Regions from separate parts of the Peribacillus sp. B65 genome, predicted to be linked through region 1. Evidence: riboswitches for the same ligand, from Rfam matches in the RefSeq annotation. Region 1 holds a riboswitch; the other holds the start of a gene.

The links. A riboswitch is a leader RNA that binds a small molecule or an ion and turns the genes downstream of it on or off. The one in region 1 is predicted to bind glycine.
Region 2: another riboswitch for glycine. It lies ahead of gcvT (glycine cleavage system aminomethyltransferase GcvT); the one in region 1 lies ahead of ACSR9O_RS18060 (amino acid permease).

What each region holds. Positions count from the first base shown of each region.
Region 1 is NZ_CP195840.1:3,693,963-3,698,400, forward strand. Features, by position in the region: gene ACSR9O_RS18055 (amino acid permease) at 1-1,232, opposite strand, end outside; glycine riboswitch at 1,735-1,813, shown strand; gene ACSR9O_RS18060 (amino acid permease) at 2,020-3,363, shown strand; gene ACSR9O_RS18065 (DUF3311 domain-containing protein) at 3,635-3,835, shown strand; gene ACSR9O_RS18070 (sodium:solute symporter family protein) at 3,832-4,438, shown strand, end outside.
Region 2 is NZ_CP195840.1:1,789,484-1,793,921, reverse strand. Features, by position in the region: gene gcvPA (aminomethyl-transferring glycine dehydrogenase subunit GcvPA) at 1-1,259, opposite strand, end outside; gene gcvT (glycine cleavage system aminomethyltransferase GcvT) at 1,277-2,383, opposite strand; glycine riboswitch at 2,522-2,605, opposite strand; glycine riboswitch at 2,609-2,696, opposite strand; gene ACSR9O_RS08815 (DEAD/DEAH box helicase) at 3,073-4,438, shown strand, end outside.

The DNA.
Region 1 (4,438 bases):
AGTAAGAAGGCAATTGTCGCATAGTTACTGTAAGGGGCCAACGGCATCTTGAACGGATGTTTCTCCATTTCAGCGGCATTTACCTTTCTGAATTTAAGCTCACTGATAAGTAAGACAAACCATGGAATCATCCCGGGTAATACACTCGCACTGTACACATAAAGGAATAATTGCGGCGGTGCAAGGTAATTCAGGATAACCCCGATGCCCAATCCTAATAGTACAGCGATCGTGCAGTATGCCGGCACTCCATTTTTAGATACTTTAGCAAAGACTTTTGGAGCTTGGCCATTCAATGCAAGTGTGTACAGCATACGCCCTGCACTGAATATCCCACTGTTGCATCCAGACATTGCCGCTGTGATTACGACAAAATTGATGATTCCTGCTGCTGCTGTGATACCTATTTTAGCAAAGGTTGAAACGAATGGGCTTCCTAAGTCATCCAGTTGATCCCAAGGGAAGACTGTCACGATGACAAATATGGCACCAATATAGAAAATTAATATACGCCATATGATTGACTGGATAGCTTTTGTTACGGTCTTCCTTGGATCTTTCGCTTCTCCGGCTGTGATGCCGATAAGCTCAACGCCTTGATAGGATGCCACGACAAGGGAAAGCGCAAAGAAGAATCCTGTCCAGCCTCCCGTAAAGAAGCCGCCATTTTCCCATAGATTCGATAATCCAATCGCATCCCCGCCATTCCCTATTCCAAAGAAGATAAGGCCTAGGCCGGCAACGATCATCAATATGATCGTTATGATTTTTATAAGCGCAAACCAGAATTCAAATTCCCCGAAGGATTTAACTGAAATGAGGTTGGCCGCCCCCAAGATGATCATGGCGACCACACCTGGTATCCAAGCCGGTAAATCCGGGAACCAATATTGCATGTACAACCCAACCGCGATGATTTCGGACATTCCGACGATTACCCATTGAAACCAATTGCTCCAAGCAGTCATATAACCTGCCAAAGGATGTATATAGCTGCTCGCAAAGGTTGCAAAAGAACCTGTAGTCGGTTCTAAATAGAGCATCTCACCCATGGAACGCATGATGAAAAATATAAAAATACCTGCGATGGCATAAGCAAGCATTACAGAGGGCCCGGTCCATTTGATCGTGCTCGCCGATCCCATGAATAACCCGACACCGATGGTTCCGCCCAAAGCTATCATTTGAATGTGACGTGCTTCCAGCCCTCTCTTTAATTCCTTGTTCGACATGTTTAACTCCCCCAGATGCAATATCGGTAATGCTTTTCCATCCTTAACACGAACGACTCTCTATTAATTATTGCGGTTAGAAATGCTTTATCGAAAAAAATATCAATAACACTTCAATTATGTTTTCTTATCTTATAATAGTAAATATTCTGTAAAAATACAATTGTATTTTTGAAATAAACAGTTACCAAATATATCTTGGCAATTCCCCTTATCTAAAAATATCATTTCAAAAAAATGATGTTCAATATTTCATAATAATGATCATCCAAAAAACAAATTTTTCAAGTACCTTAATAAAAATTAAGACCACTATAAAACTACAGCTATTGCCGTTTTCACTTCAAAAAAAACTTGTTGACCTTCCGAAAAATAGATGATAGAATTCCAATATTATTTTATAAGCATAATGAATGATTCAGCAGTGGTAGATTATCACTGACAACATTTATTCACAACCGCATACAAGCAAGCGATGAATGCTATGGATGACACTATAGCAGGAGCAGCTTCTGGAGAGACTGTACAAGGTGCAGCGCCGAAGGATTCACAATCTCAGGCAAAAGGACAGAAGAGTAACGAATGATAAAATTGTTATTCTGAACCCTTTAAGAGATTGGTATTATCCAATCTCTTTTTTTATTGTCCATTTTGTGGTTGGACTAAAAACAACAGCTTTAAAACCAATGGGAAAGGCAAGCTGGACGAAAAAATCAGTCCCTCTCTCCAAGACCATTCAGGTAAATTCATTCACTACCAAGACTATAAAAAGACGGGGGCGTAAGAATTGGCAAAACAAGAATTAAAAAGAGATTTAAAAAATAGACATGTACAACTGATCGCAATAGGAGGAACCATTGGCACCGGATTATTTTTAGGTTCCGGAAAAGCCATACAATTAGCAGGACCTTCCATTTTATTTTCCTATCTGATAATAGGGATTGCCTTGTTTTTTGTGATGAGGGCACTAGGGGAATTGCTCTTATCCAATGCAGGGTATACATCATTCACTGAATTTGCAACCGAATATGTCGGTCCATGGGCCGGCTTCGTGACAGGGTGGACATATTGGTTCTGTTGGATCATGACCGCAATGGCCGATATCATAGCTGTCGGCGTCTATATGCAATATTGGTTCGATATCCCTCAATGGATTCCGGCTCTAATATGCCTAGTCATTCTGTTAGGATTGAACCTTTTGACCGTTAAGTTATTTGGTGAATTGGAATTCTGGTTTGCCATCATTAAAGTAATCACGATCATCGCCTTGATCGTCGTGGGGATCATCCTTTTGATCATCGGCTTCAATACCAATAGCGGAACGGTTTCCCTAACGAACCTATGGAATCATGGGGGCATGTTCCCTAATGGCATTTCTGGATTCCTATTATCTTTACAGCTGGTCGTCTTCTCATTTGTCGGTGTCGAATTGGTCGGGGTTTCCGCAGCAGAAACGGCAAACCCGAGAAAGAACATTCCATCTGCCATCAATAAAATCCCTGTCCGGATTTTACTTTTCTATGTTGGTGCACTATTCGTCATTCTCTGCGTCAACCCATGGACACAACTGGATGCCACGAGCAGCCCATTTGTAGAGGTCTTTGCGTTAATCGGCATTCCTGTCGCTGCAGGGATCATCAACTTCGTCGTTTTGACATCCGCTGCTTCTGCATGCAACAGCGGTTTATTTTCAACGAGCCGAATACTTTATACGTTAAGCAGGAATGGCGAAGCACCTGCTAAACTGGAAAAATTAAATAAACAGGCTGTTCCGAGCAATGCCTTATTAACATCCACAATCGTTGTATCAATAGGGGCATTATTAAGCAAACTGATACCTGAACAGGCATTTACCGTCGTGACGACCATCAGTGCCATCTGTTTCATATGGGTATGGAGCATTATCTTGATTTCCCATATCAAATATTCGAAAACAAGGCCTGACCTAAGAGCGAAATCGACTTTCAAGGCTCCTTTTACACCCTTTGTCAATTACGCCATATTAGGATTATTCCTGTTCATCCTTATTGTTATGCTATTCGCTGAAGCTACACGACTATCACTGCTCTTGACCCCAATCTGGTTCATACTTTTGGTAATACTATATAATTCTCGGAAAAAATATAGCTAAAGGAAATAAAGCCTTGAACTCACTATGAATTCAAGGCTTTATCTGTTTTATGAACATATCATTGTTCGGCTGTCTGCGCACAGTTGCTCAAATATATCAGGCAACTGCATTAAATTTTATATCAAAATAGTGTAAGCTAATATATATTATCGGACCTTTTCCGTCATGAATGAATTTTTCATCCCGGTTTGGTTCACCCATCCATCAGTGGCATTGAAGAATAAACCCCATTGGTGGGCGTTTCACTTTATTAAAACGGAGGGGTTTGTTTATGAAGATTATATATATTCTTACTCTAGTTCCTTTTATAGGCATACTAGGATTTCTGCCTTTTGTTAATAAAATAGAACCATATGTATTAGGGATGCCTTTCAATATGTTCTGGATGGCTATGTGGGTGGTCCTTACCTCTGCCATACTGGGCATCATGTATAAGCTGGATCCCAGGAATCGGGAAGGTGACCAGGAATGAATATTGCTCTCTTAATCATTTTAGCATTTTTACTTCTATCGATATTTTTAGGCATACGCTCTTCAAAAGGAAAAGATATGGACTTGGAGCAATGGACGGTTGGCGGACGCGGTTTTGGTGCGATATTCGTCTTTCTGCTGATGGCCGGGGAAATCTATACGACCTTCTCCTTCCTTGGCGGCAGCGGCTGGGCTTATGGCAAGGGCGCACCCGCACTATATGTTCTAATTTACATTACTTTGTCTTACGTATTATCCTATTGGCTCCTACCGGAAATATGGAGATATGCCAAGGAAAATAAACTGATGTCTCAATCCGATTTCTTTGTAAGCAAATATAAGAGTCCCGGTTTAGGAATTTTGGCTGCGCTTGTCGGTGTGGTGTCGATGATTCCAGTGATCGTAGTGCAGCTGAAAGGATTGGGGATCATTGTCTCAGAAGCATCTTATGGTGCCATCTCTATGTCTGAGGCAGTTTGGATGGGGGCGATCAGCCTTACCATTTATGTGATGATCTCAGGTATACACGGTTCAGTTTGGACAGCGGTCATTAAAGATATCATGATGGTCGCCATAATAGGATTTTTGGGGATTTATCTGCCGA
Region 2 (4,438 bases), 1.9 Mb from region 1:
TTCAGCTCAGGATAAACCGTCCCTAAATCAAAGCCGCCGATCATCCCTTTTTCAAAAAGGCTTTTATTGATTTCTGAAAACGAAGCAGGCAGTTTAATGATAAATTCATTGAACGAAGGACCGTCGAATATCACTTCCACCCCTACTGCCATAATTGCTTTTTTCGCATAATGTGCTTTTTGAATATTTTGCACGGCCATTTCCTTGACACCCTTTTTCCCAAGGGCGGTCATTGCAACAGAAGCTGCCAACGCATTCAAAGCTTGATTGGAACAAATGTTGGATGTGGCTTTGTCACGGCGAATGTGCTGTTCACGAGCTTGTAGCGTTAGTACAAATCCCCTTTTACCATTTTCATCCACGGTTTGACCGACGAGTCGGCCTGGAACTTTCCGAACAAGTTTATTAGTAACCGCAAAATATCCACAATGAGGTCCACCGAATGCCGCTGGAATGCCGAATGGCTGAGCATCCCCCGTTACGATATCTGCACCGAGTGCACCAGGGGATGTCAAAGCTCCCAATGCAAGCGGATTACTGGAAACGATAAACATGGATTTGACGCCATGAATGATTTCTTCCATTTCCTTCAATGGCTCGATCCGGCCAAAAAAGTTCGGATATTGCACGATCACTCCTGCAATGTCCTCATTCGCCAATTCCTTTAAAGCAGCTAAGTCCGTCACACCGTCTTTATAAGGAATTTCGATCACTTCCACGCGTTGCCCTTTCGCATATGTCTTCACGACTTCTCTTGATTCAGGATGAACGGTTCCTGAAATGAGAATCTTCTTGCGGCGTGTCTGTCCTGAAGCAAGCATGGCTGCTTCAGCCAGCGCTGTCCCGCCGTCATACATGGAGGAGTTAGCCACATCCATGCCCGTCAATTCACATATCATCGTTTGATATTCAAAGATTGCTTGAAGCTCTCCCTGTGAAATTTCAGGCTGATAGGGTGTATAAGCCGTGTAAAATTCAGAACGGGATAGAACATGATCGACGATGACCGGTGCATAATGGTCATAGACACCCGCACCAAGGAAGGAGGCATAGTTTTTAAGATCCGCATTCTTGGCAGCAAGCCTTGATAATTCTTTCATTAATGCTGGTTCCGATTTAGCAGGCTTGATATCGTATTCTCCTTGAAAACGAACGCTCTCAGGGATATCATTGAAAAGTTCTTCAGCAGTGGATACCCCTATCGCTTTCAGCATTTCTTGTTTATCTTGCTCTGTCATGGGTAAATAACGATGTTTCATCTAATGACCATTCCCCTCTATTTACGTGGTTTTTTATAAAAAGGTGTTTGTATTATAACGGCTTTCAAACGTTTGGAACGGATCTCCACTTCGACTTCCGCATCCAGCACTGAAAATTCCTTATCGATAAGTACCAAACCCACGTTTTTCTTCAACGTTGGTGATTGGGTACCGGTCGTGACCTCGCCAATGACTTTATCACCGCTGTAGACCTTATACCCATGACGTGGAATGCCACGGTCTATCATTTCAATTCCCACAAGCTTGCGAGGAGCTCCTTTCTCCTTTTGCTCAGCAAGAACGGCTTTCCCGAAAAAATCAACTTCCTTATCGACTTTTACTGCAAAACCAATCCCGGCTTCTATCGGGGTGATGTCTGCTGAAAGCTCCTGCCCATACAACGGCAGTTTCGCTTCAAAACGCAGGGTATCACGAGCACCTAAACCAATCGGCTGAACTCCCTCTTCGTTTCCGGCATCCATAATCGCCTTCCAAAGGGCTGGACCATTTTCACTGTCACTATATATCTCAAAGCCATCCTCACCAGTGTATCCAGTACGGGATACCATCGTGGAGATACCGTTAATCATGACATTTTCCTTGAACTTGAAAAATCCAATTTCACTTAAAGCAGTATTTCCCGATAGTTTTTGTAAAATCTTCTCTGCAGCTGGCCCTTGAAGTGCCAGCTGTGTATAGTCACTAGATACATTCTTGATTTGGACATCTTCCGATAAATGAGCTTGCAGCCAATTGAAATCTTTTTCTGTGTTCGCTGCATTGACCACGAGCAGATAGTCATCCTCAGACCTTTTATACACGATTAGATCATCAACCGTGCCTCCGTTTTCATAACACATGGCGGAATATTGGGCACCGCCCTGTTTCAGCTTTGATATATCATTAGTCAGCATCTTTTGTAAAAAGGAAAGGCTCCCAGGACCCTTAACATCGACTTCACCCATATGGGAAACATCGAATAACCCCGCTTTTGTACGTACGGCTTCATGTTCGTCCTTTATACCCGAAAATTGGACAGGAAGTTCCCAGCCGCCAAAATCAATCGTTTTACCTCCGTATTCACGATAAACCTCAAATAGTGGTGTTCTTTTTAAATCGGTCAAAAAATGACCCCCTTCAGATTTTTTTAAATTAATTGGCTTCATTATCAAAAGCTTCTTGTCATTACGCATCAGATATATCCTGATTCATGATGTGAAAAAAGCACAAAAAAGGACAGAGAAAGCCCGTTTGAGCTTTTTCTCTGTCCTGAAACCTGAAAGTTTACCTATGTAATAGGTTTTCCCCTTTGGTGGCCGTCCCAAAACGGGCGGCGCTCTCCAGAGTTGCGTCCAATAAGAGTTCTTTTGCCTGAGAGATTCACTGCTAAGTTTGCTCCTTCGGCGCTACATCCGTAGTCTCTCCCCTTATCTTCACCCGCATATAAATGGTCTACCAATGAAAGGAAGCGAATAAGCCACCAAACATCGGTAAAACCTCTGAGCATCGTGGAATGCATTCTCTGCCAATTCTCCTGAAACCTCAGAAACCGTTTGATTGGTCTCCTTCAGTAATCTTGGATAAATTAGAAGTCTATAGCCCATACTAAGAAAACGCGAACTGCAAAATCGATGTACAAAGATTCTTTGTAGCGTTGGGAAATTGGAATTTTCTAAATATACTTATATCCTACCCTAAGAAACTTATCTCTGCAATATCTTTTGAAGAGAAATATTTTTCTTACTTCACATATGAAATGTTCGGGTTTTGACCTTTTATTAAGGAAAATATGATTTAAGAGGGAGTTATTTCTATGAAAATCAATATATCCTTTAATTCTGAATGGAATGACGAGTTTCTGCAAAAGATGGAAAATGACGGTCCATGGGGAAACTGGGAGCTTTATAAGCTCGCGGTTCAAATGGAGGAAAATCTTATCATCCCTGATTTTGAAGGTTTACAGGCGCCCAAGCACCTTCCGCAGTTAACCCCGCTTCCCCATCAATTGGAAGCAGCCAAGCAAGTGGTGGAAAAGATGAATGGAAAGGCCATTTTAGCTGATGAGGTAGGGCTCGGAAAAACAATTGAAGCTGGATTGATCCTAAAAGAGTATATGATTAGGGGCCTTGTAAAAAAAGTTTTGATCCTTGTTCCGGCTTCCCTTGTCACACAATGGGCTTTTGAATTGAATACCAAGTTTCATATACCGGCAGTCGTTCAGAGAAAAAGCTATGTTTGGGACTCCTGTGATGTGGTCATTTCATCCATTGATACAGCGAAACGAGCTCCACATCGAGATATCATTTTCAAGCAGGAATACGACTTCATCATTATTGATGAAGCTCATAAACTTAAAAATAATAAGACGAAGAACTATGAATTCGTCCAAAATCTGAAAAAGAAATTTTGTTTACTCCTGACAGCCACTCCGATTCAAAATAAAGTCGAGGAAATTTTCCACCTCGTTTCGTTATTGAAACCAGGCCACTTGGGAAATGCCTCACTTTTTTCAGAAAAGTATAAAGGGAAAGGCCGGAACATTATTGAAGATGAACACCTAAAGGAACTTGTCAACACTGTCATGATTCGAAACCGGCGGGCCGATACTGGCATTGAATGGACAAAACGGCATGTGGAGACCATCACCATTGAATTTTCTCCAACGGAACAAGCATTGTACGATGCTGTTTCCAAATTCAAACCTATTTCGGATGGTTCTAAAGGAAGCGCCTTTTCGGCTCTCACTCTCCAAAGGGAAGCATGCAGCAGCAGAGAGGCGGTCTTTTATACATTAAAGAATATGAAAAATAAATATGATCAGCCTTCCCCTGACTTTTTGGCAAAGCTTGATGATTTATTTTCTAAAGTGAATGAAACGGTTCAGAACTCAAAGGCTGAAAAAGCTTTGGAACTGATCAAGAAAATTGATGATAAAGTCATTATCTTTACCGAATACCGGGCGACTCAGCTATATCTACAATGGTACCTACAGCAGAATGGAATTTCTTCAGTTCCTTTCCGAGGCGGTTTTAAGCGCGGAAAGAAAGACTGGATGCGAGAATTATTCCAAAAAAATATACAGGTATTGATTGCAACAGAAGCTGGCGGAGAAGGGATAAACCTTCAGTTTTGCCATCACTTGATTAATTTTGACCTGCCATGGAACCCGATGAGGCTCG